DNA from 3 places in the Clostridium sp. CM038 genome. Region 1 is predicted to be linked to each of the others. Evidence: predicted binding sites of a transcription regulator. Region 1 holds the regulator's gene; each other region holds the start of a gene.
The links. Region 1 encodes HrcA, which represses chaperone genes, less so after heat shock. Its sites were predicted from a motif close to TGTTAGCACTCNNNNNNNNNGAGTGCTAACA; they were not measured.
Positions count from the first base shown of each region.

Region 2: the regulator HrcA is predicted to act here: its motif matches at 9,470-9,500, upstream of htpG (molecular chaperone HtpG).
Region 3: the regulator HrcA is predicted to act here: its motif matches at 3,639-3,669, upstream of ACWJKS_RS01470 (co-chaperone GroES).

Region 1 covers NZ_CM143651.1:2,658,616-2,669,738, forward strand. Annotated here, with positions in the region: gene dnaJ (molecular chaperone DnaJ) at 1-508, opposite strand, end outside; gene dnaK (molecular chaperone DnaK) at 854-2,710, opposite strand; gene grpE (nucleotide exchange factor GrpE) at 2,819-3,484, opposite strand; gene hrcA (heat-inducible transcriptional repressor HrcA) at 3,535-4,581, opposite strand; gene hemW (radical SAM family heme chaperone HemW) at 4,797-5,918, opposite strand; gene lepA (translation elongation factor 4) at 5,940-7,745, opposite strand; gene ACWJKS_RS12335 (hypothetical protein) at 7,925-8,182, opposite strand; gene ACWJKS_RS12340 (stage II sporulation protein P) at 8,275-9,447, opposite strand; gene gpr (GPR endopeptidase) at 9,500-10,474, opposite strand; gene rpsT (30S ribosomal protein S20) at 10,726-10,998, shown strand; gene holA (DNA polymerase III subunit delta) at 11,121-11,123, opposite strand, start outside.
Region 2 covers NZ_CM143651.1:1,661,863-1,672,985, forward strand. Annotated here, with positions in the region: gene ACWJKS_RS07530 (NAD(P)/FAD-dependent oxidoreductase) at 1-8, opposite strand, end outside; gene ACWJKS_RS07535 (glycerol-3-phosphate responsive antiterminator) at 276-848, shown strand; gene aroF (3-deoxy-7-phosphoheptulonate synthase) at 1,344-2,357, shown strand; gene ACWJKS_RS07545 (prephenate dehydrogenase) at 2,370-3,230, shown strand; gene aroB (3-dehydroquinate synthase) at 3,223-4,299, shown strand; gene aroA (3-phosphoshikimate 1-carboxyvinyltransferase) at 4,328-5,620, shown strand; gene aroC (chorismate synthase) at 5,601-6,671, shown strand; gene pheA (prephenate dehydratase) at 6,685-7,824, shown strand; gene aroE (shikimate dehydrogenase) at 7,865-8,689, shown strand; gene ACWJKS_RS07575 (shikimate kinase) at 8,693-9,202, shown strand; gene htpG (molecular chaperone HtpG) at 9,544-11,123, shown strand, end outside.
Region 3 covers NZ_CM143651.1:321,877-332,999, reverse strand. Annotated here, with positions in the region: gene guaB (IMP dehydrogenase) at 1-1,159, opposite strand, end outside; purine riboswitch at 1,313-1,410, opposite strand; gene groL (chaperonin GroEL) at 1,611-3,239, opposite strand; gene ACWJKS_RS01470 (co-chaperone GroES) at 3,318-3,605, opposite strand; gene ACWJKS_RS01465 (TIGR01906 family membrane protein) at 3,898-4,608, shown strand; gene ACWJKS_RS01460 (TVP38/TMEM64 family protein) at 4,640-5,353, opposite strand; gene ACWJKS_RS01455 (DNA-3-methyladenine glycosylase family protein) at 5,433-6,314, opposite strand; gene ACWJKS_RS01450 (C-GCAxxG-C-C family (seleno)protein) at 6,326-6,748, opposite strand; gene gltA (NADPH-dependent glutamate synthase) at 6,861-8,243, opposite strand; gene ACWJKS_RS01440 (sulfide/dihydroorotate dehydrogenase-like FAD/NAD-binding protein) at 8,243-9,112, opposite strand; gene ACWJKS_RS01435 (iron-containing alcohol dehydrogenase) at 9,523-10,689, opposite strand; gene ACWJKS_RS01430 (3-hydroxybutyryl-CoA dehydrogenase) at 10,891-11,123, opposite strand, start outside.

The DNA of each region.
Region 1 (11,123 bases):
GCCCAGCTCCCCCACATTTATCACATGTTTTAGGCGAAGTACCGGCTTTAGCACCACTACCACTGCAATCCCCACATTTTTCATTTCTTGTAATGGATATCTCTTTTTCTACCCCAAAAACGGCCTCTTCAAAATGCAGGTTTAGATTATATTCTAAATCTGCACCTTTTTTAGGTCCATTCTGATTTCTTGAAGAGAATCCTCCACCTCCAAATATGTCGCCAAATATATCTCCAAAACCACCAAATCCTGAAAAATCAGAGCTACCTTCAAAGCCTGCTCCATTTGCATCAGCTGTACCATATTGATCATATCTTGATCTTTTCTCTGAATCAGATAAAACTTGGTACGCTTCATTCATTTCTTTGAATTTGTCTTCCGCCGCTTTATTATCTGGATTTCTATCTGGATGATACTTTAATGCACCCTTTTTAAAAGCTTTCTTAACTTCTTCCTCACTGGCACCTCTTTCTATGCCAAGAGTTTCATAATAATCTTTTTTTGACATCTAGCTTTTCACCACCTAAAATATATATACTTCTATATTATAAACTAATCTCTAATATAAAGTAATCCTTAAAATAATTTAACCATCACTATTATATAGTTTTTCTATGCATATTGCTAATATTTCTTTACATAACTCATCTCCTGCGGAGCTGTGTACATTAAATCATATCCTGCGGAGCTGCATATCAATGACTTCATAGGGATATTTTTACTCCCACTTAAGTTTTATTCTTGTTAAGGTATTTAACTCCCACTTATATAAGTGGGAGTCTTTCCTCCTGAAATGTCATTAAAATAAGGGAAGGGTAGTTACCCATCCCTTATTTTAAATTGATTTTACTAATTATTTATCTTCTTTTTTTTCATCTTCTTCTACTTTAAAGTCAGCATCCACTACATTGTCATCTTTATGAGCATTTCCATCTGCGTTAGTTTCGCCTGGGTTTGCTCCTTGCTCTTTTTCTGCTTCTGCTTGATATATTTTTGTAGTTACTGCATAGAAAGCCTCAGTTAATTCTTCAGTAGATTTCTTTATAGCTTCTATATCTTCTCCGTCTTTAACTTTTTTAAGAGCTTCTAATTTAGCATCAATATCTTTTTTATCATCTTCTGTTACTTTTTCTCCAAGCTCAGTCAAGCTTTTTTCAGTTTGGTATACTAACTGTTCTGCATTGTTCTTAACTTCAATTTCTTCTTTTCTAGTTTTGTCTTCTTCTGCAAATTTTTCTGCTTCTTTTACTGCTTTATCAATTTCATCATCACTTAAATTAGTTGATGCTGTAATTGTTATCTTAGCTTCTTTTCCTGTTCCTTTATCTTTAGCTGATACATTGACTATACCGTTAGCATCTATATCAAAAGTAACCTCTATTTGTGGAATTCCTCTTGGTGCTGCAGCAATTCCCGAAAGAGTAACTCTTCCTAAAGTCTTGTTACCTGCAGCCATTTGTCTCTCACCTTGAACAATGTTAATTTCAACTGATGTTTGACCATCTGCAGCTGTTGAGAATACTTGACTCTTTTTAGCTGGGATTGTAGTATTTCTTTCAATTAAAGGAGTAGCTATTCCACCTAGAGTTTCAATTCCTAGTGTTAATGGAGTTACGTCAAGAAGTAAAACATCTTTAACTTCCCCACTTAATACTCCTGCTTGAACTGCTGCACCGAGTGCTACACATTCATCTGGATTTACTCCCTTTGAAGGATCTTTTCCAGTAAAGTTTTTAACTGCTTCTTGAACTGCTGGTGTTCTTGTTGAACCACCTACAAGTACAATTTTATCTATTTCATTAAGTGATAACCCTGCATCTGCAAGTGCTTTTTTCATTGGTTCTATTGTAGCATTTACTAAATCGTGAGTTAACTCATTAAACTTAGCTCTTGTTAAATTTATATCTATATGCTTTGGACCTGTTGCATCTGCAGTAATAAATGGTAGATTAACATTTGTTTGCATTGATGATGATAATTCAATTTTAGCTTTTTCAGCAGCTTCTTTTAATCTTTGAAGTGCCATTTTATCATTTCTTAAATCTATTCCATTATCCGCTTTAAAAGTGTCGGCTATGTGATTCATAACCTTTTCGTCAAAGTCATCTCCACCAAGTTTAGTGTTACCATTAGTTGATTTTACTTCGAATAAACCATCACCAAGTTCTAATATAGATACATCAAATGTACCGCCACCTAAATCATATACTAATATTTTTTGGTTAACATCCATTTTATCTAAACCATAAGCTAGAGCTGCCGCTGTTGGCTCATTTATTATTCTTTTAACTTCAAGTCCAGCTATTTTTCCTGCGTCTTTTGTTGCTTGTCTTTGGCTATCATTGAAATAAGCAGGTACAGTTATTACAGCTTCTGTAACTGTTTCTCCTAAATAAGCCTCAGCATCAGCTTTTATTTTTTGTAAAATATACGCCGAAATTTCTTGTGGTGTATGGTATTTTCCATCAATATCTACTTTATGATTGGAACCCATTTCTCTTTTAATTGACATTATTGTTTTGTCTGGGTTTGTAATTGCTTGCCTCTTTGCTACTTGACCTACTAATCTTTCTCCATTAGCTTGGAATGAAACTACAGATGGTGTAGTTCTTGCACCCTCTGAATTAGAAATTACTACGGGTTCTCCACCCTCCATAACTGCTACACATGAGTTTGTTGTACCTAAATCTATTCCTATAATTTTTCCCATTATTATTTCCTCCTCATATTCCTTTTAGACCATAACAATTATAATTGTTATAATTCTTATATTTTATTATAATATTTTTTTATAATATTTTTTTTATAATACAAATCTTTAATTTGCAACTTTAACCATACTATGCCTTAATACCTTGTTATCTTTTTTATAACCTTTTTGGAATACTTCTACTATTTCATTAGTTCCATATTGTTCATCTTCAACATGCATTACTGCATTATGAAGATTTGGGTCAAATTCACCTTCTGAGACTAATTCTTCTACCCCTAATTTAGTAAAGGCATCATTAAATTGTCTTACCGTCATCTCCACACCGACTCTTAGATCTTCCCCAGTTCCTTCAACAGAAAGTGCTCTTTCTAAGTTATCAAGTACTGGCAAAACCTCTTTTAAAACATCGGCGCAAGCATCTGTGTATATACCATGTTTCTCTTTTACTGTTCTTTTTCTAAAGTTCTCATATTCAGCAGATGTCCTTAAATATTTGTCTTTAAAATCATCTAGCTCACTCTGTAATTTAATGTTTTCTTCTTCTAATTTTTTCTTATTTTTTTTCATATCTTTTTCACTTTCTAAAAGTTCTTCAACTTCTTCTACTATTTCAGCTTCTTCTGCAGTTTCCTCTATAGAACCCTCTGTCTCTTCCATAGTGCTTTGACTTTCGCCAGCTTCATCAACTGAGCTTGAAGCCCCATTATTAGGTATTGATGTGTTTTCTTCTTTTAAATCTTCTTTTAAAATTTCCTGATTATTTGTATTCACTAAATCATCCCTCCATTTCTGGCTCAAAGTAAATCTTTTAATTTTAAAATTTATCTATGATCATCATAAATTTGAGCTATATTATCATTTAATTCTTTAACTATCCCAGTTAGTACAGATATAACTTTTCCATAAGGTATTCTTGTTGGTCCTATAACGCCAATAGATCCGAGCGGTATTCCGGACGCGCTATAAACAGCTGTTATAATGCTGCATTCGCGAGCACATTCAACAAAATTTTCTCCACCAATTTTAATTGTAATATTACCTGTAATGTCCCCTACTCCTAGTAAACTATTTATACTCTCTTTATTGTCTACTAAAACTAAGAACTCACGAGCTTTAGTAATATTGTTATATTCTGGGTAGTTAAATATATTTGCAGCACCCTGAATATATACTTCTGAAGTCTCAACACCAGACAAACTATCATATAGAGCTGGAATAATTCCATCAAAAATTTCTTGATAAAATGCTAAATCTCTTTTTAAATTATTAATAACTTCTAAATTTATTTGCTCAATTGTAAGCTTTCTCAATCTAAAATTAAGCATATTGTTAAGTTTTGCAATGCTATCACTACCAATAGGTTTTCTAATCTTAATAACATTATTTTTGATGATACCACTGTCTGTAATAATTACAAACAAAATACTCTCAGCATCTAGATTCATTAGCTGAATATATTTTATACAGCTCTTTTGAACAGATGGTGCCTTAACTATAGATGTAAGATTTGTAAGAAGAGAAAGCATTTGTGTTGCTTGCTTAACGATTTTATCAACCTCATATAAAGCAGCATTAATAAGGTGATTTTTGATCATATATTCTTCCTCATTGGATAATTTTGTAAGTTCCATAAGTCTATCAACATATAATCTATAACCCTTATCTGATGGTTTTCTACCAGATGATGTATGCAACTGTTCTATATATCCCAGCTCTTCGAGGTCTGACATTTCATTTCTTATAGTAGCTGGACTAATACCTAAATCGTACTTTTTAGCTATGGTTCTGGATCCAACAGGCTCACCATTATTTATATAATCTGTAATTATAGCCTGAAGTATTTTAATTTTTCTTTCATCCATTTCCATAATATCACCTCTTTTATTAGCACTCACTACAGTTGAGTGCTAACGAGTATGTATTAAAAATATCATTTGCTAATGTATTTGTCAATAACCTTAATTTTTTAATTTAGCCACTATATGTTGATTATATCGATTTAAATTAAGTATACTACGCTTTCCTTTGATTTTCGTGGTGCTATAATATTAATATCTTTAGACAAAAATTTATGGCAATGCATTTATAGAAGAAATTCTGCCATAATCACATTCGATATTTCAATACCTTCATAAGTTAAAAAAATATTGTTATCATTTTCCTCCATGAATCCATTACTTACATATTTATTTATTACTTCCCTATAAACACTATCTATATCTTTGTCAAATCTTTTCCTAAATTCACTTTTGCTTATGCCTACATTCTTTCTAAGACCCATAAACATAAACTCTTCCATATCATCTTTAAATGAATTCTTTATTTTTTCCACTATTGCACAACAATCAACATTTATTTTCTTAATATATTTTTCTATATTTTCTTCATTTCTATACCTAAACCCATCCCTATATGAATGAGAGGAAGCGCCGCATCCTATATATTCGCCCATTTCCCAATATACTAAATTGTGTCTACATGACTTATTGATTTTTGCAAAATTTGAAATTTCATATTGTATATACCCTTTTCCTCTTAAATATTCTATTGTCTGTGCGTACATAGTTCGTTCTATTTCCTCATCCGGAAGCTTTAATGTGCCTTCTTCAAGCCCTTTATAAAAAGCCGTTCCCTCTTCCACTATTAGACTATAGCAAGATAAGTGTTCTGGATTAAGGTTAGTTACATTCTCTAAAGTCTCTATCCACTGCTTAAGCGTTTGAGACGGAAGTCCAAACATTAAATCTACATTGATATTATCAAAACCTAGATTTCTAGCCATTTGAAAGCTTTGTTTAAAATCTTCAATAGTATGGATTCTACCCAGCTTTTTAAGCAAAGAATCTTGAAAGGCTTGAAGTCCAATGCTGATCCTATTTACTCCTATTTTTTTTAAAAAGTTTAATATTTCCCCTGTAAATGTTCCGGGGTTTCCTTCCACTGTAAACTCTAAATCGTCACACATATCCAATCTATCAATACTTTTCCCTATCATTTCCCAGCCCGCTAAAGATAAATAGGTGGGAGTTCCCCCACCTATAAATATAGTTTTTATTTTTTTATCTCTTATACTATTTATTTCTTTTGCTAGAGCTGCGGCATAATCAAGCATACACTCCTCTTTACCAGCAAATGACGGAAAATCACAATATAAACACTTCTGCTTGCAAAAAGGAATATGTATATACAACGCAACATTCTTCATAGTTTAAGCCTCACTTTATTCCTAATCTACTTTAAGTATAGCCATAAATGCTTCTTGTGGAACTTCTACACTTCCCACTTGTCTCATTCTCTTTTTACCTTCTTTTTGTTTCGATAATAATTTTTTCTTTCTTGAGATATCTCCACCATAACATTTAGCTAAAACATCTTTTCTAAGTGCCTTTACAGTTTCTCTTGCTATTATCTTTGAGTTTATAGATGCTTGTATTGGTATCTCAAACATTTGTCTTGGTATAAGCTCTTTTAGTTTTTCAGCCATAATTCTTCCTCTATGGTAAGCTCTTTCCTCCGGAACAATCATAGACAGCGCATCTACTTTATCTCCTTTAAGTAAAATATCTAGTTTTACGAGCTGAGTCGTGGTATAACCCTTAAATTCATAATCAAAAGATGCATATCCTTTTGTTCTTGATTTTAAGGCATCGAAAAAGTCGTATACTATTTCATTAAGAGGCATGTCATAATTGAGCACTACTCTAGTGGTTTCTATATATTTCATATCAATATATACGCCTCTTTTTTCTTGACACAACTCCATAACTGATCCTAAATATTCTGATGGTGTTATGATAGACGCTTTAACTACTGGCTCTTCCATATAACTAATTTCCGTTGGTTCTGGAAGATTTGTAGGATTTGTTATTTCTATTAATTCTCCATTAGTTTTCATTACTTTATATATAACTGATGGGGCTGTCGTAATGATTTCTATATTAAATTCTCTTTCTATTCTTTCTTGTATTATCTCCATATGAAGAAGGCCTAAGAATCCACATCTAAATCCAAATCCTAAAGCGATAGATGTCTCGGGTTCAAATCCTAGCGCTGCATCATTTAACTGGAGCCTTTCTAGTGCCTCTTTTAATTCTCCATATCTAGCACCATCTACCGGATAAATACCACTAAACACCATAGGCACTGCTGGTTTATATCCCTTAAGCGGCTTAGACGCTGGTCTAGACGCTTCTGTTATTGTATCCCCAACTCGTGCATCCCTAACATTTTTTATAGATGCTGTTATATATCCAACATCCCCAGCACTTAGCTGCGGTACGGTCAGATAATTTGGAACAAATACTCCAACTTCTACTACATCGTATATTTTATTAGTATTCATCAGTTTAATCTTTGTTCCTGCTTTAACAATTCCATCTTTGATTCTTACATAACATACAACACCTTTATAACTATCATATGAAGAATCAAAAATTAAAGCTTTGAGTGGTGCTTCTTCATCTCCACTAGGAGGTGAAATCTTTTTTACTACAGCTTCTAGAACATCCTCTACATTAAGCCCAGTTTTCGCAGAGATTAGAGGAGCATCCTGAGCTTCAATACCTATTACGTCCTCAATTTCCTGAATTATCTCGCTTGGCCTTGCACTAGGAAGATCTATTTTGTTAATAACTGGTGCAATATCTAGGTTGTTGTCCAGAGCAAGATAGCAATTTGCTAAAGTCTGAGCTTGAATCCCTTGTGATGCATCTACTACAAGCACTGCACCTTCACAAGCAGCTAAGCTCCTTGAAACCTCATAGTTAAAATCTACATGTCCCGGAGTATCTATAAGATTGAATATGTATTCTTCTCCATTCTCCCTTTTGTAAACGAGCCTTGCTGGTTGAGATTTAATAGTAATACCTCTTTCTCTTTCGAGGTCCATATTATCAAGTACTTGTTCTTCCATTTCCCTTTTAGTTAAAGTGCCTGTCTTTTCTAATAATCTATCTGCAAGAGTAGACTTGCCGTGATCAATATGTGCAACTATCGAAAAGTTTCTTATGTATTTTTGTCTATTACTCGGCATTAATTTGTACCCCCGTTATTCTATATGAATCAAATCATTTGCTTTAGCTTAACATAAACATACTTATCCTAAAGCATATTAGTTTTATAAATTAAATTATATCATAAATATCTCTAGTTTTGTAAGCGTATTATGATTCTACATTATACTTTATTTCGCTTAATATATGTATTTTTATATTATTTTGAAAAAATACCATTGTATGTACTAATGCATTTTTTTTTCATGTTATCAAATATTTTATTATTCACATAAAAACCATAGTCCTTAGTCTCTATTCTAAAATCGACAGGTTTTAATTTAAAGCCTATTGTAAATTTCGACTTATTTCTCACAAGTTCTGTCTTATTAATATTAACTTTGATGAATCCATAAGTTAAAACAGAAAAAGAAATAAAAATCACAAGAAAATATTTAATTCTACCCTTTTTAAGCATAAAAAGTGCCTCCTTACAATTGCCCTAAATAGATAATAATTATTAATTATTATCTTCTCCTTAGTAAGGATGCACTTTTTAAAATAAATTATTCATTTTTTCCCATTTAATTGTTCTGCCATTATTCTTGATAAATACTTACCAGTATTTTTCACCTCTTGGACAGTATTACTCTCGGCACCTACTTCAATTAGCATAGCATTATCACTTCTATCTTGATTATAAAACCTAATTCCACGATGATAAGCATGAATTTCATTGCCTCTTATAAGATTTGGGTATAATTTATTTGATATTCCTATCATGGAATTTATTAATTTCTTTTGCTTTGCGTATCTAGGGTTTCCATCTGTCACTACAAACATATATTTAGCTACATTTTGCCCATTTATTTTAGTAGTTACTGCACCCTTATTCGGTACACTATCTCTATGTAAATCTATAATTAAATCGAATTTTTCATATTCCTTTAAATACCTGTCTAAAGTAACTCCAGATTTTTTGTAGGCACTATTATAATCTCCTTTATCATGCACAGTTTTATCATGTATAACTGCAATTCCATATTTTTTTTCTAGTTCATCTTTAATTACATCTCCTACAGTGCAAACATTTCTTGTTTGATCTAAACTACAATCAATTTTAGATCTATCATTATCTGATGTGCGATAAGCTTCACAGGTATGAGAATGGTATATAAGCACTCTAGGCTTTGCATTATTTAAAGCTTTTTTCAAATCAGGATTATCAAGGGGAGCTACCAGATTAGAATCTTTATCTTTAGCTTCTGCTTCTGCTTCTGCTTCCGCTTCCGCCTTACTTACCTGTTTATCTTCTAATTTAAAGGGATTAGGACTAAATTTTGAATTGCTTACATCAGCGCTAGCGTCATCGTTATCCAAAAATGCAACTTCTTTCACTATTATAGATATAGGATTTAAGATATCTACTCCTAACAATGATAATGCTGAAAGTTTCACGCTATTTTCACTGTTAGTATACTGCCGCTCTGTGTTTGAGGACTTAATTACTGCTAATGTATTATTAATAACATTAACATAAAAGTAATTTCTATATTTCCCTTCATTATCCGCCTTGGCACTTTTAGGTAAAATCAGGCTTAATAAAAAAATAATGAGTAATATGAAAACACAAAAAAATATTCTAACATTACTATTTTTTTTAATAGCATATTTTGAAAAATTCATTTTTTTACTTAGCATATTCTTATATTTACCTTTAATTTCTATACCTTTGTAACTCATCTTTATCCCCCCCGCTTATACAATATATATGAGGGAATATATGAAGTTATTACTAGTTCAAATACTTATTTATGTCCTCTAAGTCTAATGCTGGTTGTAGCGCTATATTAATACCATTTGCAATAATTTTAGAAACTGAATTTATAACCATATCAATTTCTTTTGGTGTAACTACAAGGTTACCAACATATGGATTTAATATTTCAGCAATCATCTTTTGTTTTTCTACCTTATCAATTGACTTAAGCATATTGTAAAATTCTTTGCCTTCATTTGCGGATTTAATCATTTCATCAAGTACTAAATCAATGGTATCATTCGCTAGTGTTGCCGCATCAACTACTGTTGGAATCCCAATAGCAATAACTGGCACGCCTAAGGTTTTTTCACTTATTTCCATCCTCCGATTCCCAATTCCAGCTCCTGGAGAAATTCCAGTAGTCCCTATTTGTATAGTTCTGTTGACCCTATCCATTTTTCTAGAAGCCAATGCATCAATGCAAATAACTAAATTAGGTTTGATTTTCTCCACTATGCCGCGGATTATTTCACCAGTTTCCATACCAGTTATTCCTAGTACTCCAGGGGATATGGCACATACTGGCCTTATACCTTCATCTATAGAGTCGGGTACTAATTGTTTTAAATGCCTAGTCACCATTATTTTTGAAATAACTTTTGGTCCTACAGCATCAGGAGTAACGTTCCAATTACCGAGTCCAACCACGAGCGCTGTCATACTATCCTCTAATTTTATTAGCGGAGCGAGCACCTCTCCCATTACAACGCTTACTCTGTCTATAGCATCACCATCATAGTGAACAAATTCAGGAATATCAATAGTTATATATGTACCTTTTGGTTTTCCCATCATTTCTTCGCCAATATCACTTACTATTTTTACATTAGTAATTTTAATATCACCCTTGTTATACTCTTCTACATCAACACCTGGCATCTCACCATTGTTTTCTGCCTTGTATATTTCTTTAGCTTCAACAGCTAAATCTGTTCTTACACTTATCATAATTTCACCTCAACTATATTTTTAATATTAGCTTTTCCTAATAGCCCTTTCCTATCCCTTCAAAAATATTTTTTTAGCCTTTTCACTTATTTAAAATGCGCCTTATATTAAAAATTATATATATAGATTAAATTTCACTTGAAGTGATTAAATTTTAATGCTATAATATCAGTTGAATAATTAAAAAGATTCGTACGCAGTTTTACCCAAGACTGCTGACATGTTATTAAATACGAGGGTGGTGAAATTAAATGGCAAATATTCAATCAGCAAAAAAAAGAATTAGAGTTACTGCAGTTAAAACACAAAGAAACACAATGATTAAATCTGCTTTAAAAACTAAGGTAAAGAAATTTGAGACAGCTGTCGTTACTGGCAATGTTGAAGAAGCTAAAGTTACATATGCAAGCGTGGTTAAAGCTTTAGATATGGCTGTAACAAAAGGAATACTTCACATAAACAAAGCGGCAAGAAGAAAATCTAGACTAGCAGCTAAGTTAAATGCTTTAAGTTTAACAGCATAATAAAAAACCGGTGATTTACACCGGTTTTTTGTTTTTTTTGTATAAGATATTTAAAAGAATAATAATTCAAAGGTAGACAGTCTTAGAAATGATATTAAATCGTCATATATGAAGCTGTAATGTTA
Region 2 (11,123 bases), 1.0 Mb from region 1:
TCAAACATCCTTTTACCTCCTAAATGCAAATAAAAAGAGAACCTTGATTAATAGGTATAAAATACCCATACATCAAGGCTCTCTTTTCTCCGCCTTTACTTATTTAAGTACATACTAACATAATAATTAAAGAAGTACAAGTCCCAATTAAAAACATACATAATTTCGAAACAACAACAGAATGATGTGAATTTGCTTGAATGAGAAATGAGAATGTGATAGTATTTAATTAATTATATCTTATAAACCTAAATAAATTTTTGGAGGGTACATCATTGGAAAACCTAGAACAATTATTAATAGAGAACCCAGTTATTGCAGCCATACGAAATGAGCAGGATTTAAAAAAAGTGATTCTTAGTAATGTTCATATTGTGTTTGTCTTATATGGGAGCATAATAAATTTAAAGAAAACATGTGAGGACCTTAAAGAGGCGGGCAAAGTAGTATTTGTTCACGTGGACTTAATAGAAGGATTAAAGGCAGATTATGCAGGGCTGCTTTTTCTAAAACAATGTGGAGAACCTTATGGAATTATAACTACAAGGGCAACAAATATAAAAAATGGGAGAAAGCTAGGATTCTGCGCTATACAGAGAATATTTGCAGTAGATTCTTTGGCTTTAGAAACGGGAATAAGAAATATACAATCTGTAATTCCAGATGCTGTAGAGGTTATGCCTGGGGTTGCAAGTAAGATTATTAAAAATATAGGAAGTGCAGTGAGAGTACCAATTATAGCAGGGGGATTGATTCAAAATAAGAAGGATATAATGGAATCAATTAGCGCAGGAGCAATGGCTATTTCAACGTCAAAACAAGAATTATGGGGTTTATCTGAAGAATAGTAAAGATGAGATTTTCTTATAGGAACATAAGTTGGTAATTAGTTATCAACTTATGTTCCTATAATTTTTGAGAAATAGACCATTGACAAACATGTTAACATGTTATATCATTTAAACATTAAAGAATTTGAAGATATTAATTTAAACTTTTGTGAGGTGTTATTATTATGAAAAATATCATTATTAAGGAAATCAATAAAAAAGTATATTTTTATTTTAGCTGGGGCTATCGTTATTTTAGCGTTAGTTACTTTTTGTGCAAAAAAAAATATATGGTTTTTTTTAATAATGAGTTTAGTAATAAAACTATGATACCAGCGTATGCTGATTTATAGAAAGTAAACTAAGTCTGTACGCAAGGAGGACTCATTATAGGGGTTCTCCTTTTTTAAAAGGAAGACCCATTATAAGGGGTCTTCCTTTTTTTATAATTTTTTATAAGTTAAATGACTTATTAAGACTAAGATCAAAATAATATTTTAGGAGGAATTTTAAATGGTAATCGTAATGAAATCAACTGCAAAACAAGAACAGATTATGAATATTAAGAAAAAACTTGAGGGGTTAGGTTGTGCCATCTTTATTACACAGGGAGAAAACTGTTGCATTTTAGGGATTGTTGGAGACACAAGTTCAATAAATGCAGGCCAGATTGAAGCAGAGGAATGTGTTGATAATGTTATGAGAGTTCAAGCTCCTTACAAAAGAGCTAATAGACTTTTTCATCCTGATGATTCATTAATAAAGGTAGATAACAGAATAATAGGTGGAAAAGAACTAGCGATAATTGCAGGGCCTTGTGCTGTGGAAAGTGAAGAGCAATTGATAACTATTGCAAAAGATGTAAAGCTAGCAGGAGCTAATTTTCTAAGAGGCGGAGCTTACAAACCTAGAACTTCTCCATACGCATTTCAAGGAATGGAGGAAGAAGGATTAAAAATATTATTAGAAGCAAGAAAAATAACGGGGCTTCCAATAGTAACTGAAGTTATGAGTGTTGAACTAGTTGATAAAATATCGCAATATGCTGATGTACTTCAAATTGGAGCTAGAAATATGCAAAATTTCGACCTTTTAAAAGAAGTAGGAAGATGTAATAAGACAATACTTTTAAAGAGAGGTATGAGTGCAACAATTGAAGAACTTCTTATGTCTGCGGAGTACATAATGTCTGAAGGAAATCAAAATGTAGTTTTATGTGAAAGAGGTATTAGGACCTTCGAAACTTTCACAAGAAACACCTTAGATTTAAGTGCAATTCCAGTACTTAAGAGGCTTAGTCACTTGCCAGTTATAGTAGATCCAAGTCATGCCGCTGGTAAATGGTGGTTAGTAGAGTCACTTGCGAAAGCAGCTATAGCAGTTGGTGCAGATGGTCTTGAAATTGAGGTGCATAACGATCCTACCAATGCATTGTGTGATGGACAACAATCATTAAAACCAGAGAAATTTGAGGATCTTGTAAATTCCATAAGAGTAATTGCAAAAACACAAAATAGAATAGTTTAAGAGGTGGTAAATTTGGATTGTACAGACTTTAACATTACAATTGTAGGATTAGGACTTATAGGTGGCTCCTTTGCTATGGCACTAAGAGAATTAAAACCTAAAAATATTTGGGCTATTGACATTGATAAAGATGTTTTAGATATAGCTGAGGAAATGAACATTATTGATAAAGGATATACAAGTCCAGAAATACCACTTAGTAATTCGGATATTGTGATACTTGCAGTTTATCCTCAAAAGACTATAGATTTTGTGAAAAACAATATGAACTTATTTAAAAGTGGAGCAGTTATTACAGATACTGCTGGAATTAAGAGTAATTTAATAAGTGAAATTATGATTGAACTTAGAGATGATTTAGATTTTATCGGTGGTCACCCAATGGCTGGAAAAGAAGAATCAGGGCTCAAGGCTGCAACTAAAGATATGTTTAAAAATGCTAACTATATCTTGACACCAATTAATGGAAATAAAGAGGAGAATATAAATTTAGTAACGGGGATAGTTAGGGGAATGGGGTGTAAAAGTGTGGTACGACTTACACCGAATCAGCATGATGATATAATTGCTTATACAAGCCAGTTACCACATGTTATAGCTGTTTCCTTAATAGATTGTAATAGTTTAATTGTCGGAATACCCCAGTTTGTTGGAGGAAGTTTTAAGGATACCACTAGAGTTGCTACTATAAATGGTGAATTATGGCCTGAATTACTTTTTTATAATGAAGAAAATATAGTTAGCAAAATCGAAGACTTTGAAAATAATATAAAAGAAATAAAAGATGCAATAATAAATCATGATGAAGCTTTTCTAAAGAAAAGGTTTGAGAATGCAACTAATAAGAGAAAGGAGATAAGTAAAGGTGTATAGTATAGAAGTTAAAGCTTCTAGCAGAAGCTATCCAATATACATTAAGAATGGATTACTAGAGGAAATTGGAGCAGAAGTTAAGAAGATATATAAAGGAAGAAAAATAGCCGTAGTAACAGATTCTAATGTTAATGGATTTTATGGGCAAAAGCTTATTTGTTCATTAAAAGAGTCAGGATTTGAAACTTTTAAAATTGTTGTAAAAGCTGGTGAAGAAAGCAAGTCCTTCGAAACTCTTTTAGAGGTGTATGATAAACTTTTAGATTTTAAGATAAACAGAGGAGATATTATAATTGCCTTAGGTGGTGGAGTTGTTGGAGATATGAGTGGTTTTGCAGCCGCAACTTTTTTAAGAGGGATTCCACTCATACAAATTCCAACTACATTACTAGCACAGGTGGATAGTAGTGTAGGTGGTAAGGTTGCAGTAGATTTGCCTCGTGGAAAGAACCTTGTGGGAAGTTTTTATAGCCCTACAGCAGTTTTTATTGATCCATTACTGCTTGGAACACTTAATGACAAGTTTTTTAGTGATGGAATGGGTGAAGTTATAAAATATGGAGCAATAAAAGATAGTGAGCTATTTTATACATTAATGAATTATGAAAACAAAGAAGCCCTTTTAAAAGAGATAGATAAAATCATTTATACTTGCCTTAGTATTAAGGCCGCTATTGTTGAAGATGATGAGTTGGATACTGGGGGCAGAATGTTATTAAACTATGGTCATACCATCGGTCACGCAATTGAGCAATTCTTTAATTTTGAGGTGTATTCCCATGGAGAAGCAGTGGCAATGGGGATGTATTCTATAACAAAACTAGGAGAAGAACTAGGAATGACTAAAACTGGAACAGCAAGTGCTATAAAAGATATTTTAATTAAGTATAATTTGCCTTGGATGTTACCTGAAATAAAAAGTGAGAATATAATTGAGACTATTAGTCATGATAAGAAAAACATTGGGGAATCCATGAATTTCATATTAATAGAATCCATTGGAAATAGTTTTATTGAAAAAATTAATGAAGCTAATATTAAGGGTTATCTGCAAAAAATTCTTAAATAATTATTATATTGAATTGAGGTGTTCGTCGATGAAGTCAGTTATAATTCAACCTTTTTCTTTGAATGGAAAAGTCAAAATTCCGCCTTCAAAATCATTATCCCATAGAGCGGTTATAGCTGCAGGATTAAGTGGCGATGAATGTGCCATTAATAATATTAGTATGTCTGAGGATATAATAGCTACTTGTGAAATAATGGAGAAACTTGGAGTTAAGATTAAACAATTCCCAAACAATCTTGTGGTATGTGGAAAAGGTAAGCTTCAGCTTACATGCGGTGGAACTTTGGGAAGCGAGCTACAATGCAATGAAAGTGGATCAACACTACGTTTTTTAATTCCTATAGCAATTTTAACTGGAGAAAAAATAATCTTTAAAGGGAAGTCCAAACTAGTACAAAGAACACTTAAACCTTATTATGAAATTTTTGATAAGCAGAATATAAAGTACACTACTAACAATGGTTGTCTTCCTTTAACAATACACGGGAGCCTTAAACCTGGGATTTTTGAACTAAGAGGAGATGTAAGCTCTCAGTTCATTACCGGTCTTATTTATGCGCTGCCTCTATTAAATGGAGAGTCAACGATTAAAATTACTAGTTCCATAGAATCTATTGGGTACATAGATTTAACCCTAGATGTGCTTTCTAAATTTGGGATAAAGGTAGAAAATAATAATTATAGAGAATTTAAAATAAAAGGAAATCAACATTTCATGAAAAGAGATTATAGAGTTGAGGGCGATTTTTCTCAAGCTGCATTTTACCTTGCTGCTGGTGTTTTAGGTGGAGAAATTGAATGCATTGATTTAAATATGGAATCACTTCAAGGAGACAAAGTAATATTGGACATAATTAAAAATATGGGCGGAAAGATTACTATTGAAGATGGTATTATAAGGGCTTCAAAATCAAATTTAAAAGGCACCGTTATTGATGCATCACAATGTCCTGACCTTGTACCAATTGCTGCGGTGCTTGGTGCTTTAAGCGATGGAACAACAGAGATCATTAATGCTGCTAGAGTTAGAATAAAAGAATCTGATAGATTAAAAGCTATATCAACAGAGCTAAATAAAATTGGAGCAGAGGTTATTGAAAGAGAGGATTCACTTCTAATTCATGGTAAACCATGGCTTAAGGGCGGAATTGTAAGCAGTTGGAATGATCATAGAATAGCTATGGCTATGGCAATTGCTTCAATTAGATGCACGCAGAAGCTCACAATTGAGGATAGTGGGGCAGTGAAAAAATCCTATCCAGAGTTTTATGAGGATTTTAAGGGGTTAGGAGGAAAAGTTAATGAGCGGACAATGGGGTAAAAAAGTAAAGTATTCCATCTTTGGAGAATCGCATGGAAGAGGAATAGGAATAATTATTGATGGATTACCGCCAGGTATAAAGCTTGATATGGATTTTATTAATAGTGAAATGCAAAGACGCGCTCCAGGACGAGATAAATTTTCAACTAAAAGAAAAGAAGGTGATAAATTTGAAATACTAAGTGGATATTTTAATGGATATACCACAGGGACACCTCTTTGTAGCGTTATTTTTAATGAAAATCAAAATTCGAAGGATTACGATAAGTTAAAGGATTTAGTAAGACCGGGTCATGCTGATTTTACAGGAAAGGTTAAATATTCAGGCTTTAACGATTATAGAGGTGGCGGACATTTCTCAGGAAGAATTACAGCACCACTTGTTTTTGCAGGTGCTGTTGCGAAACAGATACTTTTTGATAAGGGAATCGAAATAGGAAGTCACATTTTAAGTATTGGGAATGTGTTTGATAGTTATTTTGATGGAGTCAATTTAAAGAAACAGATATTAGCAGATATTCTAAAGAAAGATTTTCCTGTAATTGATGATTCAAAGGGAAAAGAAATGAAGAACATTATATTAAAGGCGAAGGAAGAAACAGATTCGGTTGGAGGTATAATTGAAGCTACTATATTAAATGTGCCTTGTGGACTGGGGGAACCATTCTTTGATTCTATAGAGAGCAATTTAGCTCAATTACTATTTTCTGTGCCTGCAGTTAAGGGGGTAGAATTTGGCATGGGCTTTCAAATAACAAAACTTCGGGGAAGCGTATCAAATGATGTACCGTGCATTAAAAATGGGAGTGTATTGACGAAAACTAACAATAATGGTGGAATTAATGGTGGTATTTCTAATGGAATGCCGATAGTTTTTAGGGTAGCTATGAAACCAACACCTTCTATTGCAAGAACTCAAGATACCATTGATATGGTGACTTGTGAAAATTCGGAAGTATCTGTTACAGGAAGGCATGACCCTTGCATAGTTTTAAGAGCGCTAGCAGTGATAGAAGCTTGCGCTGCAATGAGTATTTTAGATTTTATTTGAAGGATGTGCTTTAATGAGTAAATTGGATGATTTTAATATAGATAATTTAAGAAGTGAAATTGATAAAATTGACTCAAGCCTTGTATCATTATTTGAAAAGCGTATGGAAGTAGTTTTAAAGGTAGCTGAATATAAAAAAAATAATCATATGGAAGTTTTAAATAAGGCTAGAGAAGAAATAGTTATAAAGAAGAATTTAGACTTAGTTAAAAATAAAAATTTGTTTTTAGAGGTAGAAGAATTTTTCAAATCCGTTATGGAAATAAGTAGAGGGTTTCAAAACAAAAATTTAAATCGGGAGGGGGCTTTTGCTACTGAGAAAAAGCTAACAGTTGGTTTTTATGGCGTAACAGGTTCCTTTAGCGAACAAGCTTTAAAGGGATATTTCGGTGAAAATGTGGACGCAAAAGCAATAAGTGAGTTTGAAGATATATTTTTGCAATTGAAATATGGGAAGATAAATTATGGTGTTATCCCTATAGAAAATTCTTCCACAGGAGCAATATCCGCGGTTTATGACCTTCTAAATAAATATAATTTTTATATAACAGGAGAAAAATATCTTAAAATAAGCCAAAACTTAATGGGGATTAGAGGATCAACACTAGATGATATCAAAGAGGTTTACTCTCATCCACAGGGATTAGAGCAAAGTATGGAATTTTTAAAAGGCTACAAGCAGTGGAAGTTAGTTCCCTATAACAGCACTGCAAAAAGTGCGCAGTTAGTTAAAGATAGACAGGACAAAACCTTGGCAGCCATAGCTAGCGCTAAGGCAGCGGAAATATACAACCTTGAGATTTTGCAGAAAAATGTAAATTCAAATGCAACAAATATGACTAGGTTTGTTGTTATTGGTAAAGAGTTGGAGTCAACTAGCGGAAACAATAAAACAAGCTTAGTTTTATCTACTACCCACAAGGCAGGTTCGCTCTATCATGTTTTAAAGCATTTTGAAGAAAATGGTATAAACCTTTTGAAAATTGAATATAGACCAATAAAGGATAAGCCATGGGAATATTTCTTTTACATAGATTTCCACGGAAACATAGATGAAGATAAAATTATATCTTCAATTAAGTTAATTAAAAAGAATAGCCGTTATTTTAAAATATTGGGCAATTATAAAAGTGAAATGATTGACAATGAATAAATGATATTAGTAAGTTTTACTTAAGAAATGAGGGTGAGTTATGTCAGAGTTATATGGTTTACTTGGAGAAAAACTATCACATAGTGTTTCGCCGCAAATACATTCAATGGTATTTAATAAATTGAATATGAAGGGTTATTATCATCTCTTCGAATTTAAAAGCAAAGATCTGAAAGCAGCAATGGCCGGATTTAATGTTATTAAACCAAGAGGTATTAATGTAACTATTCCTTATAAAATTAAGGTTATGGAATTACTTGATGAGGTTAGCATAGAAGCAAAAGCGATAGGATCTGTAAACACCCTAAAGTTTGAGGAAAACAAAACTATTGGATACAACACAGATTACTTTGGAATTGGAATGCTTTTCAATAAGTATGATATTGAAGTGAAAAATAAAAAAGCAACAATACTTGGAAACGGTGGAGTAGCAGTTACTGTGGTTCAATATTTATTAAATAAGGGAATAACTGAAATTACTGTAGTTACAAGAGATATCTCAAGGATTAAGGAAAACAGCAAATTTAATGGTTGTAAATTGATTTCTTATAATGAAATTCAAGGGCTTAAAGAGTCAGATATAGTGGTAAACTGTACACCACTTGGAATGTATCCTAATTTGGACAATTCTCCAATTGAAAAGAAACATATTGGTAAATTTGGCGCCGCTGTAGATATGATCTACAATCCTAAGGAAACCCTATTTTTAAAGTATGCGAAGGAGACGGGTTTAAAAGCAGTTAATGGTCTTTATATGCTAGTTGGCCAGGCAATTGCTGCTCAGGAAATCTGGAATGATATTAAGATCCCAAAGATAATAATTGATGAAATTTATGATGAACTAGAAAAGGGAGTAGAAAATTAAAAGATGAAAAATATAGTTTTAATTGGGATGCCCGGTTGTGGTAAAAGTGTCATTGGAGAAATAATCGCAGAAAAGATAGAAATGGCATTTATAGACATAGATGCATATATTGAAGCTAGTACAAATCTTACGATTACTGAAATGTTTAAAAATGGTGAGGCCGGATTTAGAGACATAGAATCTAAAGTAGTTGAGAAATTATCTAAAAAAAATCGAGTAATTATTTCAACTGGCGGTGGAGTGATTAAAAAACATGAAAATATTTTAAATTTAAAGAAAAATGGTATTATAATTTACATAAACCGTCCTATTGAAAATATAGTAGCGGATATAGATGTTGAGACCCGCCCCTTACTAGCAAAAGATCCATCTAAGCTTTATAGATTGTTTGAGGAGAGAGGTCACTTGTACAAACAATATTGTGACTATGAGGTTATGAATACTAGTGATATTTACGATGTAGTGAATAATATCATAGAAATATATATAAATGAGATGTCGTTAATTAAATAACTTAACACAGAAAAAAAGCTGTTGATTATTAAACAGTATCGTTGAAAAATAATTGTAAACAAGTATTTTATCATTTAGCATTGAGTAATATGGAAATTATTATTGTGAAATGAATTCAAATAAAGTAATATATATATAAGATTAAATTCAAAACAACAAATTATCTATATTTAAAATGGAGAGAGTAAATTAATAAATGTTTGAGATGGAAGAAAAATATATTATGTACGTTGACAAATTATAAAAAAAGGTGTAGTTTATAACTAGCGTTAGCACTCGATAACATAGAGTGCTAACAAAATAAAAAATAAGAAGATTTGGTACGAAAGGGGAAATTTTAATTGGAAAAAAAGCAGTTTAAAACGGAGTCTAAGAGAATTCTGGATATGATGGTAAATTCAATATATACTCATAGGGATATTTTTTTAAGAGAACTTATCTCTAATGCTAGTGATGCTATTGATAAAATTTATTATAAGACATTAGCGGATGATTCATTGAATTTTGATAAGGGTAATTACTATATTACAATAGCCAGTGATAAGTTAACTAGAACAATAAAAATTTCTGATACAGGAATTGGAATGACAGAAGCTGAACTTAGTGATAACCTAGGAGTTATAGCTAAAAGTGGCTCTTTAGCATTCAAAAAAGAAAATGAAATAAAAGATGGGTACGACATAATTGGACAATTTGGAGTGGGATTTTATTCTGCATTTATGGTAGCGGATAATATTACTGTTATAAGTAAAGTTTTTGGTAGTGATGAAGCACATAAATGGGAATCTAATGGTGCAGAGGGTTATACCATAGAACCTTGCGCAAAAGATACTGTTGGAACAGAAATTATACTTAAAATAAAAGAGAATACAGAAGATGATAACTTTGATGAATTTCTTGATGAAAATGGACTAAAATCTATTGTAAAGAAATACTCCGATTTCATTAGGTATCCAATTAAAATGGATATAAGTCAGTCAAGACTTAAAGAAGGTAGTGAAACAGACTACGAAGACTTCGTTGAGGAAAAGACTGTAAACAGCATGGTTCCTATATGGAGAAAAAATAAAAGCGAACTTACTGATGAAGATTATGATAATTTTTACGCTGAAAAGCACTATGGATTTGACAAACCAGCAAGGCATATCCATATTAGTGTTGATGGTGTTATAAGTTATAATTCAATTTTATATATTCCAGAAAAAACGCCTTATGATTTCTATACAAAAGAATATGAAAAAGGCTTAGAATTATATTCAAGTGGTGTTTTAATCATGGATAAGTGTGCAGATTTATTGCCTGACTATTTTAGTTTTGTAAAAGGAATAGTTGATTCAGAAGATCTGTCGCTTAACATATCTAGAGAAGTACTGCAACATGATAGACAACTTAAACTTATAGCTAAAAACATTAAAACTAAAATTAAAAATGAGTTAGATAGTTTACTTAAAAATGAAAGAGAAAAATATGAAGAATTTTATGAAGCATTTGGAAGACAATTGAAGTATGGTATTTATAGCGATTTTGGAAGTAACAAAGATGTTTTGCAAGATTTATTGTTGTTTTATTCATCAAAGGAGAAAAAGAATGTTACTTTAGATGAATATGTTTCTAGAATGCCAGAGGATCAAAAATATATTTATTATGCTTCAGGAGAATCAAACGCGCGAATTGAAAAATTACCACAAATTGAAATGGTATCAGATAAGGGATTCGAAATTTTATATTTCACGGATGAGGTAGACGAATTCGCTGTGAAAATGATAATGAAGTACAAAGAAAAGGAATTTAAATCTGTATCAAGTGGTGACTTAGGTATAGAAGTAGATGAAAAAGAAAATCCTTCTAGCACTGATGAAAAAGACAATAAAGAATTATTTGAACATATGAAAAGTGTTTTAACAGGTAGAGTTAAGGATGT
Region 3 (11,123 bases), 1.8 Mb from region 1:
CCATGCCTCTATATACCTTATAGCTTCTTCCCTGATAGATTTCCATTTCACCTGGAGCTTCCTCACAGCCTGCAAACATAGAACCCATCATTACCACTTTAGCACCTGCTGCTAATGCCTTAACTATATCTCCTGAGTATTTTATGCCGCCGTCTGCAATAACAGGAACTCCATATTTATTCCCCTCTTCAACGCAATCCATAACTGCTGTAAGTTGTGGAACTCCTACTCCTGCTACAATCCTTGTAGTACAAATTGATCCAGGACCTATCCCTACTTTTACACAATCCGCTCCTGCCTCAATTAAATCTCTGGTTGCCTCACTCGTAGCAACGTTCCCTGCTATTATTTGAAGTTCTGGGTATACAGCTTTTATTTTTCGTACTGCATCCATTACTCCAAAAGAATGTCCATGAGCTGTATCTATAGTTATTACATCTACTCCAGCTTTCACTAAGGCTGCTACTCGCTCCGCTATGTCTACAGTTACACCAACAGCTGCACCACATAATAATCTTCCTCTAGAATCCTTTGCAGCATTCGGAAATTTTATGGTTTTCTCTATATCTTTTATAGTAATAAGTCCTCTTAAATAATTTTCGCTATCTACTAAAGGTAACTTTTCTATTTTATGTTTTTTAAGAAGTTCTTTAGCTTCCTGCATACTTGTTCCTTCTGATGCAGTAATTAGATTTTCACTTGTCATTATATCTTTAATTTTCTTACTATAATCAGTTTCGAAAACAATATCCCTATTAGTGATTATTCCAACTAATTTACCATTTGTTGTAATTGGAACTCCTGATATTCTATATTTACTCATTAGTGCTAATGCATCTTCTAAAATATTATCTGGAGATAAGAAGAATGGATCTGTAATTACACCATTTTCTTGTCTTTTAACTCTATCCACTTCAATAGCTTGGTTTTCAATACTCATGTTCTTATGTATAGTTCCTATTCCACCCTCTCTAGCCATAGCAATAGCCATTCTAGACTCAGTAACAGTGTCCATACCAGCACTCATTAAAGGTATGTTAAGTTTTATTTTTTTCGTAAGGTAAGTAACTAAACTAACATCCTTAGGTAATACTTTAGACTTATTGGGAACTAGCAATACATCGTCGAAAGTATATGCTTGTTTTAATATTTTTGCCATTTAATTAACACCCTTTCACAATTTTATTTTACATTCGTCTTTATAATTAGCATAAGAATATTTATATATACGATATTTTAAAATAAGGTATAAAGTATAAAAAGGCATACTAATCCTACCTTAACTAAAGTAAAATTAGCATGCCAAAAATAAGCTCATACTAAGATTACTCATAGTCGGAAATTTACGGCTTCCGGTAGATACTCCTTGCCATATTCAAGGTATATATGAGTAGCGTAATTGTTCTTTGAATTTGTTATTACAATAATGATAGTTAATGTTTAAGCATTTGTCAATGAATATTTCTAGTATGTTCATGAACTAGTTCGCGAACATACTAGAAACATAATTATAAGGCTTAACAAAATAAAAAAAATTAACTAAGGCAAAACCCTAGTTAATTTTTTATTTGAATATACTTTATTTATAATAATTATTGTTCAAATTATTTTTAGTACATTCCATCCATTCCCATTCCTGGTGCGCCACCCATTGGTGCTGAATTCTTTTCTGGAATATCTGCAACTGCAACTTCAGTTGTTAAGAATGTTGCTGCAACAGATGCTGCGTTTTGAAGTGCTGATCTTACAACTTTTGTTGGATCAACAATCCCAGCTTTTATCATGTTTACCATTTCTCCACGTAAAGCATCATATCCATTTTCTCCAGCGCTTTCTCTTACTTTTTCTATTATAACTGAAGCTTCAGCGCCAGCATTTGTAGCTATTTGTCTTAATGGTTCTTCTAATGCTCTTTTAATTATGTTAATACCCACTTGAACATCTGGTGTATCTGATGATAATTTTGCAATCTCAGAAATAGCATTAATATAAACTGTTCCACCACCAGGAACTATTCCCTCTTCAACTGCTGCTTTTGTAGCTGCAAGAGCATCTTCTATTCGGAGTTTCTTTTCTTTTAATTCAGTTTCAGTAGCAGCTCCAACTTTTATTACAGCTACTCCGCCTGCAAGTTTAGCAAGTCTTTCTTGTAATTTTTCTCTATCAAAATCTGATGTAGTTTCTTCAATTTGCTTTTTAATTTGGGAAACTCTATCATGTATTGTATCTTTTTCACCCTTGCCATTTACTATAGTAGTGTTTTCTTTAGATATTTTAACACTTTCTGCTTTTCCAAGCATGTCAACAGTAACATCTTTTAGTTCTCTTCCTAATTCTTCGCATATAACTTCTCCTCCAGTTAGGATTGCTATATCTTGAAGCATTTCTTTTCTTCTGTCACCAAAACCTGGTGCTTTAACAGCTACACAAGTAAAAGTTCCTCTTAATTTATTAACAACTAATGTGCTTAAAGCTTCACCCTCAATATCTTCAGCAATTATTAATAACTTTTTGCCTTGTTGAACGATTTGCTCAAGTATTGGAAGTATGTCTTGTATATTAGTAATTTTCTTATCAGTTATTAAAATATATGGCTCATCAAGATTTGCTTCCATTTTTTCTGCATCTGTAACCATATATGCACTTAAATATCCTCTATCAAATTGCATTCCTTCAACAACATCAAGTTCTGTTCCCATAGATTTTGATTCTTCTACAGTTATAACACCTTCGTTGCCTACTCTTTCCATAGCATCAGCAATTAGAGCTCCCGTTACTTCATCACTAGCTGATATAGCAGCAACTCTCGATATATCTTCCTTACCATTAACTGGTTTAGAAGATTTTTTAATTTCTTCAACAGCTTTATCTACAGCCATTTTTATACCAGTTCTTATTAACATTGGATTGGCACCAGCTGTAACATTTTTTAAACCTTCTCTTATTATAGCTTGGGCAAGCAATGTAGCTGTAGTTGTACCATCTCCTGCTACATCATTTGTCTTTGTAGCAACTTCTTTAACAAGTTGTGCTCCCATATTTTCAAATGCATCTTCTAGCTCTATTTCCCTAGCTATAGTAACACCATCATTTGTTATTAATGGTGATCCAAACTTTTTATCTAAAATAACATTTCTTCCTTTAGGTCCGAGTGTTATTTTAACAGTGTTTGCAAGTTTATCTACACCTCTTTGCATAGCTCTTCTTGCTTCTTCTCCAAACAATATATCTTTAGCCATTTTAAACCCTCCTATACGACGCTAATGATTAAATAATCATTTACTATCAATTATTATTTAATTATTATTACGTTAATGTTATTTTTCAATTACAGCTAATAGTTCATCTTGCTTTAATATGATATACTCAATACCATCATATTTTATTTCACTTCCTGAATATTTAGAGAATAATATTATATCCCCTGCCTTAACTTCCATTTTAATTACTTTCCCATCTTCAACTTTTCCTGGTCCTACTGAAACTACTTCAGCCTCTTGTGGTTTTTCCTTTGAAGCTCCTGCAAGAAGTATTCCACTTTTTGTAGTTTCTTCCGCCTCTAATCTTTTAATTAACACTCTATCACTAAGTGGTCTAATATTCATTTTAAACCCCTCCTTATATATTTTTGTTGTTTTTGTTAGCACTCATCACATCTGAGTGCTAATGAGTTCTATACCTAATATTTTAATTAATAATCATTATAATATCAACTTCACCTATTCCATATATTATACCATTTATACGCAACTAAACTATATTATGTTTAGTTATCACTGCATTATATAGTTTTTCTCTTGTTTACTTACTTTTTAATGAAATTATAATTTTAGCACATTTTTATTATCATTGAATATATTTTGATTTATTGTTAAAATCACTAATAGAGGTGATTTTATGAATAGTCTATATAAATGGTTTAATAACTATTTTTTTAGAGACTCCATTTTCAGAAATGTAAAAACGCTTATTAAATTTTCATTCAAAACGTTTTTTATCTTAAGTTTTACTTTTTCTTTTATAATTTTAAGCATAAATCTTACTTTGCTTTTTAAACCATTATACTATATGGATATTGATGTTTTAAAAATTGAAGAATCTTCTAATTTAAATAAAAAGGAACTAAAGACTAATTATGACTATGTAATCACATATTTAACTCAAAATAAAATTGAAGAATTCACTCTTCCAACGCTACCTTCATCCAATAATGGTAAAATTCATTTTAAGGAAGTTAAAATAATATTTGATAATCTTAAGGTAATGCTATTTTTCTCCATATTAATAAGTATTATAGGTATAATTATAAATAAGAGACACAAAACAATAAGATACTTGTTAACTAGTTCCATTTTTCTTATTATCGTACCTATAATATTACTTATACCCTTTTTAATTAATTTCGATAAAAGCTTCACTGCTTTTCATCATATTTTCTTTAAAAATGATTACTGGTTATTTGATATTGAATACGATCCAATAATAACGATCCTTCCACAGGATTTTTTCTTCCATTGTGCAATATTAATAATTATTTTGATTACTATAAGTAGCATAATATTAAGGTGTATATATAAATCACAATATAAAAAGCTACACTCTTTATAATATTTTATAAAACATGTGTTATCGTAACTTTTTAATAAGATTTTTTCTTTTTAATTACATTTTTTATTATAGTATTTCCTTTAAAAATCCCTACTATTGATATAATACTCATTGTTATGCCTATAGTTATTAAACTTGTAACATCCCATGCATCTATTTTTTGACCAAAATAAGAAGAAATAAAAATCCCTGGAATTCTACCGAGTGTTGAATATATAAAGAAATCTTTAAAAGAAACATCAGATACTCCACATATGTATATTAGAGCATCTTTAGGTATTCCTGGGATTAAAAAAAATATGAATATAACATTTTTTTTGCTTCCTATTTTTAATATTTTTCTAAAAAATTTCACTTTCTTTTTTAATAACAACTTCTCCACAAAAGGCCTACCATAACTATTAGCAATAAGATATACTATTATACCTCCTAAAGTAATACCCATTAAAGATATTATACCGCCTAAAAATGCACCGAAAATATATCCTCCAGCAATTTGTATAAATTCTCCTGGAATAAAAAAAACTACTACTTGTAAAACCTGCATAAGAATGAAAATTAAAACACTGAAATTTCCATAAGAAAGAATAACTTCTTTTAATATATTCGGATTTCTCAATATATATGAATACTTGAAATAATATTCATATCCTATGTATGCGAAAGCTAGCAAAACTGCTGATAGTAATATATATTGTTTATATCCTGATACCTTCATTCTAATACTATTCCACATTCTTTTCATTGTTTTTCATCCTCTTCACTCTTGTATTTATTTCAATAGTAACTCATAGTTTTATATAGTATTACTTGCTTTGCTTAATTTATTCTATTTTAATATTATTTTCTCTTGCATAATAAAACAAATACTGTTGTGCAAAACCTGCTAAGTTTTCAAATTTGTCTCTAGCGAAGGTCCTTATTTTAGGTAGAGAGACATCTGGTGCTAAATAAAAAAATTGCATCGCCCTCTTAACCCACACATCCACTGGGAAAGCAGAATATTTTTGCATAGAAAATAACATAATACAATCCGCCACTTTTGGGCCTATTCCACTAAGTTTTTTTAGTTCTTCATGGCAAATATCATCTTCCGCGGCTTTAATAAGCTCCAAATTCACTTCACCAGTATATACCTGATGTACTGTGTTTTTTACATATTTAGATCTAAACCCCAGACTACAACTCTGAATTTCTTCTATAGTAGCTTCTTCTAAATCTGCAGGCGTTGGAAATGTGTAGTACGTTTTCCCCTTATATTCTATTGGTTTTCCCCATTTTTTGCTCAAATTGTTTATAGCTCTTTTTATCATTGGGATTCTATTATTTGAAGAAATTATAAATGATATGGTAAGTTCAAAAGGCTCCTGCTGCAATAATCTAATGCCATACCCGAAATCAACAGATCTTTTAAGAAGAGGATCCATCTTAAATTTCTCTTTGATAACTGTGTAATTTCTTTTAAGGTCAAAATAATCACACCAAATCTCATTAAATTCTTCCTCATTTATATTATATATCTTTACTTGCGTCCCCTTTTTTTCTACTTCTATTACCTTCCCATATGCTACCCCTATGTAATTGCCATTAGGCTCCTTGTCCCATCTAAAGCATTGCCCACATTCGAATATATGGTCTAGTTCAAAGTTCTCTACATCTTTTATTATAATGCCTTCATTAAATGATTCAATATTTTTGTAATCCATAATTTTTCCTTTCATTGAGTTAAATTATTAACTTTTAATTCGCGTATCACAATTTCATCTAATATTTCAGTAGCAGTTTCAATCATTACCTTGCAACTACCATCCTCTTTTTTATATTTTGCTTTAAGAGCCGCGCAATTATTCGTGCTTAACTTTGATTCAAATTTTTGGAAGAATTCCTGACATAGTCTTTTAACTCTATCACCTTCATGCGCTTTTTCTTTAGTAAATAATATACCTATAACTGCCAAAGAACCTGTTATTGCTCCGCATACGCTCTCAATACCCATTCCTCCACCAAAGGATGACATAGTTTTAAACGTTTCGCTTTTTAATTTCATATTATATTCATCACTAGCAGCGTAAATCATCACCTCAGCACAACTTAAATCATATTCCTTAGTGTAATATTTATTTATTTTATCTATTAACATAATATACCTCCTCCTATGCAATATTATTATACCAAATAGTTGTTACCTGTCCTCACTTTTTTAAAACAAACTCCATAAACCTTTGTTTATGGAGTTTGTAATTTAAAAATTATTATTTTGTTAACATTCCATCTATAGCTTTAGCAGCTTTTTTACCTGCTTCCATAGCTAATATAACTGTAGCAGCTCCTGAAACAGCATCTCCACCAGCATATACATTCTTTTTAGATGTTAATCCTGTTTCATCTTCTGCAACTATGCACTTCCATTTATTGATTTCTAACCCTTCTGTTGTTAAAGGAATTAATGGATTTGGTGATGTACCTAGAGACATTATAACCGTATTTACATCCATTATGAATTCCGACCCTTCAATCGCTATAGGTCTTCTTCTTCCTGATGCATCGGGTTCTCCTAGCTCCATTCTTATACACTTCATGCCTATAACATTCCCTTTTTCATCTCCTAGGATTTCAATTGGATTCACAAGTAAATCCATTATAACTCCCTCTTCTTTTGCGTGATGCACTTCTTCGGCTCTTGCAGGAAGTTCTGATTCTGATCTCCTGTACACTATGTGCCCTTCTGCTCCAAGTCTCACTGCTGTACGCACAGAGTCCATAGCAACATTTCCTCCACCTACAACAGCAACCTTTTCACCTGTTCTTATAGGAGTCTGATACCCCTCTTTAAATGCTTTCATCAAATTGCTTCTAGTTAAATATTCATTAGCAGAAAATACTCCATTTAAATTTTCTCCTGGTATTCCCATGAACATTGGAAGTCCAGCACCTGAACCGATAAATACAGCTTTAAAATCTTCTTCTTCCATCAGCTGATTTATTGTTACAGTTCGTCCTACTATCACATTCGTTTCTAATTTAACTCCTAATTTCTTAACATTTTCAACTTCATGTTTAACAACTGTATCTTTTGGCAACCTAAACTCTGGAATTCCATATACCAAAACTCCACCAGCTTCATGAAGTGCTTCAAAAATAGTTACATCGTACCCAGCTTTAGCTAAATCTCCTGCGCAGGTAAGTCCTGAAGGACCACTTCCGATTACCGCAACCTTAATGCCATTTTTAGGTTTTGTTTCTGAAAGGTCAACATTATGCTCTCTTGAATAGTCACCTACAAATCTTTCAAGTTTACCAATAGCTATGGCATCTCCCTTTATTCCTAATATACATTTGCTTTCGCATTGAGTTTCTTGTGGACAAACTCTTCCACAGACTGCTGGTAACGCACTATATTTTGCAATTACCTTAACTGCCTCTGTAAATTCTCTATTTTTTATGTGAGCTATGAACCCAGGAATATCTATTGCTACTGGACATTTTCCAACACACATTGGCTTTTTACAATTTAAACACCTTGTAGCTTCCTCAACTGCTTCGTCCTCTGTATATCCTAAACATACCTCTTCAAAATTAGTTGCTCTTACTTTTGGATCTTGTTCCCCTATTGCAACTCTGTTCATTTTACCCATTATTTAGCACCTCCTAAACCGCAGCCTGCTTTAATGCCTTCACCTTTAGAACTCTCTTGAGTTTTGTACATTGTTTGTCTTCTCATTGCCTCATCAAAATTAACTTTATGACCATCAAATTCTGGACCATCAACGCAAGCAAATTTAGTCTCACCATCTACAGTAAGTCTGCAAGCTCCACACATTCCTGTTCCATCAACCATAATAGGATTCATGCTTACAATAGTTGATATTCCAAGTTCTTCAGTCAATTTGCAAACAAATTTCATCATTATCATTGGTCCAATTGCAACAACTAAATCGTATTTTATGCCATCATTTTGAACTAATTCTTTTAATTTATTTGTGACAAGTCCCTTATATCCATATGAACCATCATCAGTACATGGATATACATTCCCTGCTACTTTCTTCATTTCTTCTTCCATAATTACATAATCTTTAGCCTTTGCGCCTATTATTACGTCTGCCTTAATACCTTGATCGCTGAGCCATTTAACTTGAGGGTAAACTGGTGCAGTTCCTAGCCCGCCAGCTACAAACACAATTTTCTTTTTCTTTAAATCTTCAATGCTCTCACTCATTAATTCAGATGCTTGTCCAAGTGGTCCTACAAAATCTGAAAATGAGTCACCAATTTCATACTTTTCCATTTTTTTTGTTGAACAACCTATTGTTTGAACTACTATAGTTACTGTACCTCTTAACGCATCATAATCACTAATTGTTAAAGGTATTCTTTCGCCTTTTTCATCCATCTTTATAATTATAAATTGACCTGGTTTTGCTGATTTAGCTACTCTCGGAGCCTCAATATCCATTAAGAATATCTGAGGTGCTAATGCTCTCTTTTCGACTATTTTATACATTTTTAATCCTCCATATTCATATATGATTTTGGTCTGCCTATGTTCCTACACTAAAACCTTCGTTATTATATATTCATTTTACCACAAAAATCTAAATTATATATTTGTTAAAATACATTTTACATTATCTCTATTTTGTCAAAATAAATTTCACTTGAAATTTTTATTAGAGTGAAAATACTAAGTCAAAATAGACAGGTAGTAAAGAGTATTAAATACTAATGCTCTTTACTACCTGTCCTCTTATTAATCATTTAATTATTGTCTATTGGTACAATTTCATAATGTGCCTAATATTAAATCATCTCCTGCGGAGCTGCATATTAACGACTTCAGAAGGAGATTTATACTCCTACTTAAAGTAGGTACTCCCACTTATAGAATTGGGAGACTTTCCTTCTGAAATGTCGTTAAAATTTAACTTTTTCTCCTGTAAAGGTACAAGTTAATATCTTTTTCATTTCGCAAGTATTTATTGGTCTTGGGTTAGATCCTGTGCATGCATCTTTTATAGCATTTTCAGATATAAAATCTACATTTGCATCAAACTCTTCTTTTGTCATTCCGTTTTCCTTTAAAGAAGTTGGTATATTCATAGCTTTATTTAAATCTCTTATCATATCAGTTAATGAATCAATTAATTCATCTTCTGTATTTCCAGCTAAATTAAGACTTCTAGCAATTGTAGCATATCTATCTCCACAAGATTTTTTGTTAAAATCTATAACATATGGAAGTAATATTGCATTAGCTAAGCCATGTGCAACATGAAATACGCCACCTATTTTGTGTGCCATACTATGAGATATTCCTAGTAGTGCGTTGGAAAATGCCATTCCCGCAAGACATTGTGCAATGTGCATTTCATTTCTCGCTTCCACATCACCTTCAAATGATTTTAATATATTTTCTCTAATCATAGTTATAGCTTGTATTGCAAGAGGATCTGAAAAGCTTGACCTAAGCCCTGCTACATAAGCCTCAAATGCATGTGTTAATGCATCCATACCTGTATGTGCTACTAATTTAGGTGGCATTGTTTGAGCTAGTGCTGGGTCTACTATTGCTATATCTGGTGTTAAGTTGAAATCCGCTAAAGGATATTTTATTTTTGCTTTATAGTCAGTAATTACTGAAAATGCTGTAACTTCGGTTGCTGTTCCACTAGTTGATGGTATAGCTATAAATTTAGCTTTTTGTCTTAAGTCAGGAATACCAAATGGTATAACCGCTTGTTCAAAAGTAAATTCTGGATACTCATAAAAAATCCACATAGCTTTTGCTGCGTCAATTGGTGAACCACCCCCGATTGATACTATTAAGTCCGGCTGGAATTCTCTCATTACTGCTGCACCGTTCATAACTGTTTCTACCGATGGATCTGGTTCTACTCCAGTAATATGCTTAACTTCAATTCCAGCTTCTTTTAAATAAGCTTCAACCGTATCTAAGAATCCGAATCTTTTCATAGAGCTTCCGCCAGTAACTATTACTGCTTTTCTGCCTTTTAAGGTTTTTAACACCTCTAATGAATTTTCTCCAAAATAAATATCTCTTGGTAACGTAAATCTATTCATTATATTTCCCCCCATTTTTAAAAAATATTATATTCTTTTATACGTTTATACTTAGTTGTTTATACCAACTTTTGTCATTTTTCTGTTGCATTGTTAATGATATATCATTAACAATGCAAAGTCAACATTAAAACAAGAGCATTACAACCCTCTACAAGTTGTAATGCTCTCTAAATTCATTGTTCATATTAAAATAATATCTTATTTCGAATAATCAAATATTCCCTTTTTAGTTTTTCTTCCTAGCAATCCGCCTCTAACATATTTTCTTAAAAGACTATGAGCTCTGTACTTATTGTCTCCTGTTTCAGTATATAAAACATCCATGATAGCAAGACATACATCAAGACCTATAAGGTCTCCTAGTGCTAGAGGTCCCATTGGATGATTAGCGCCAAGTTTCATTGCTTTATCGATATCTTCTGCAGATGCAA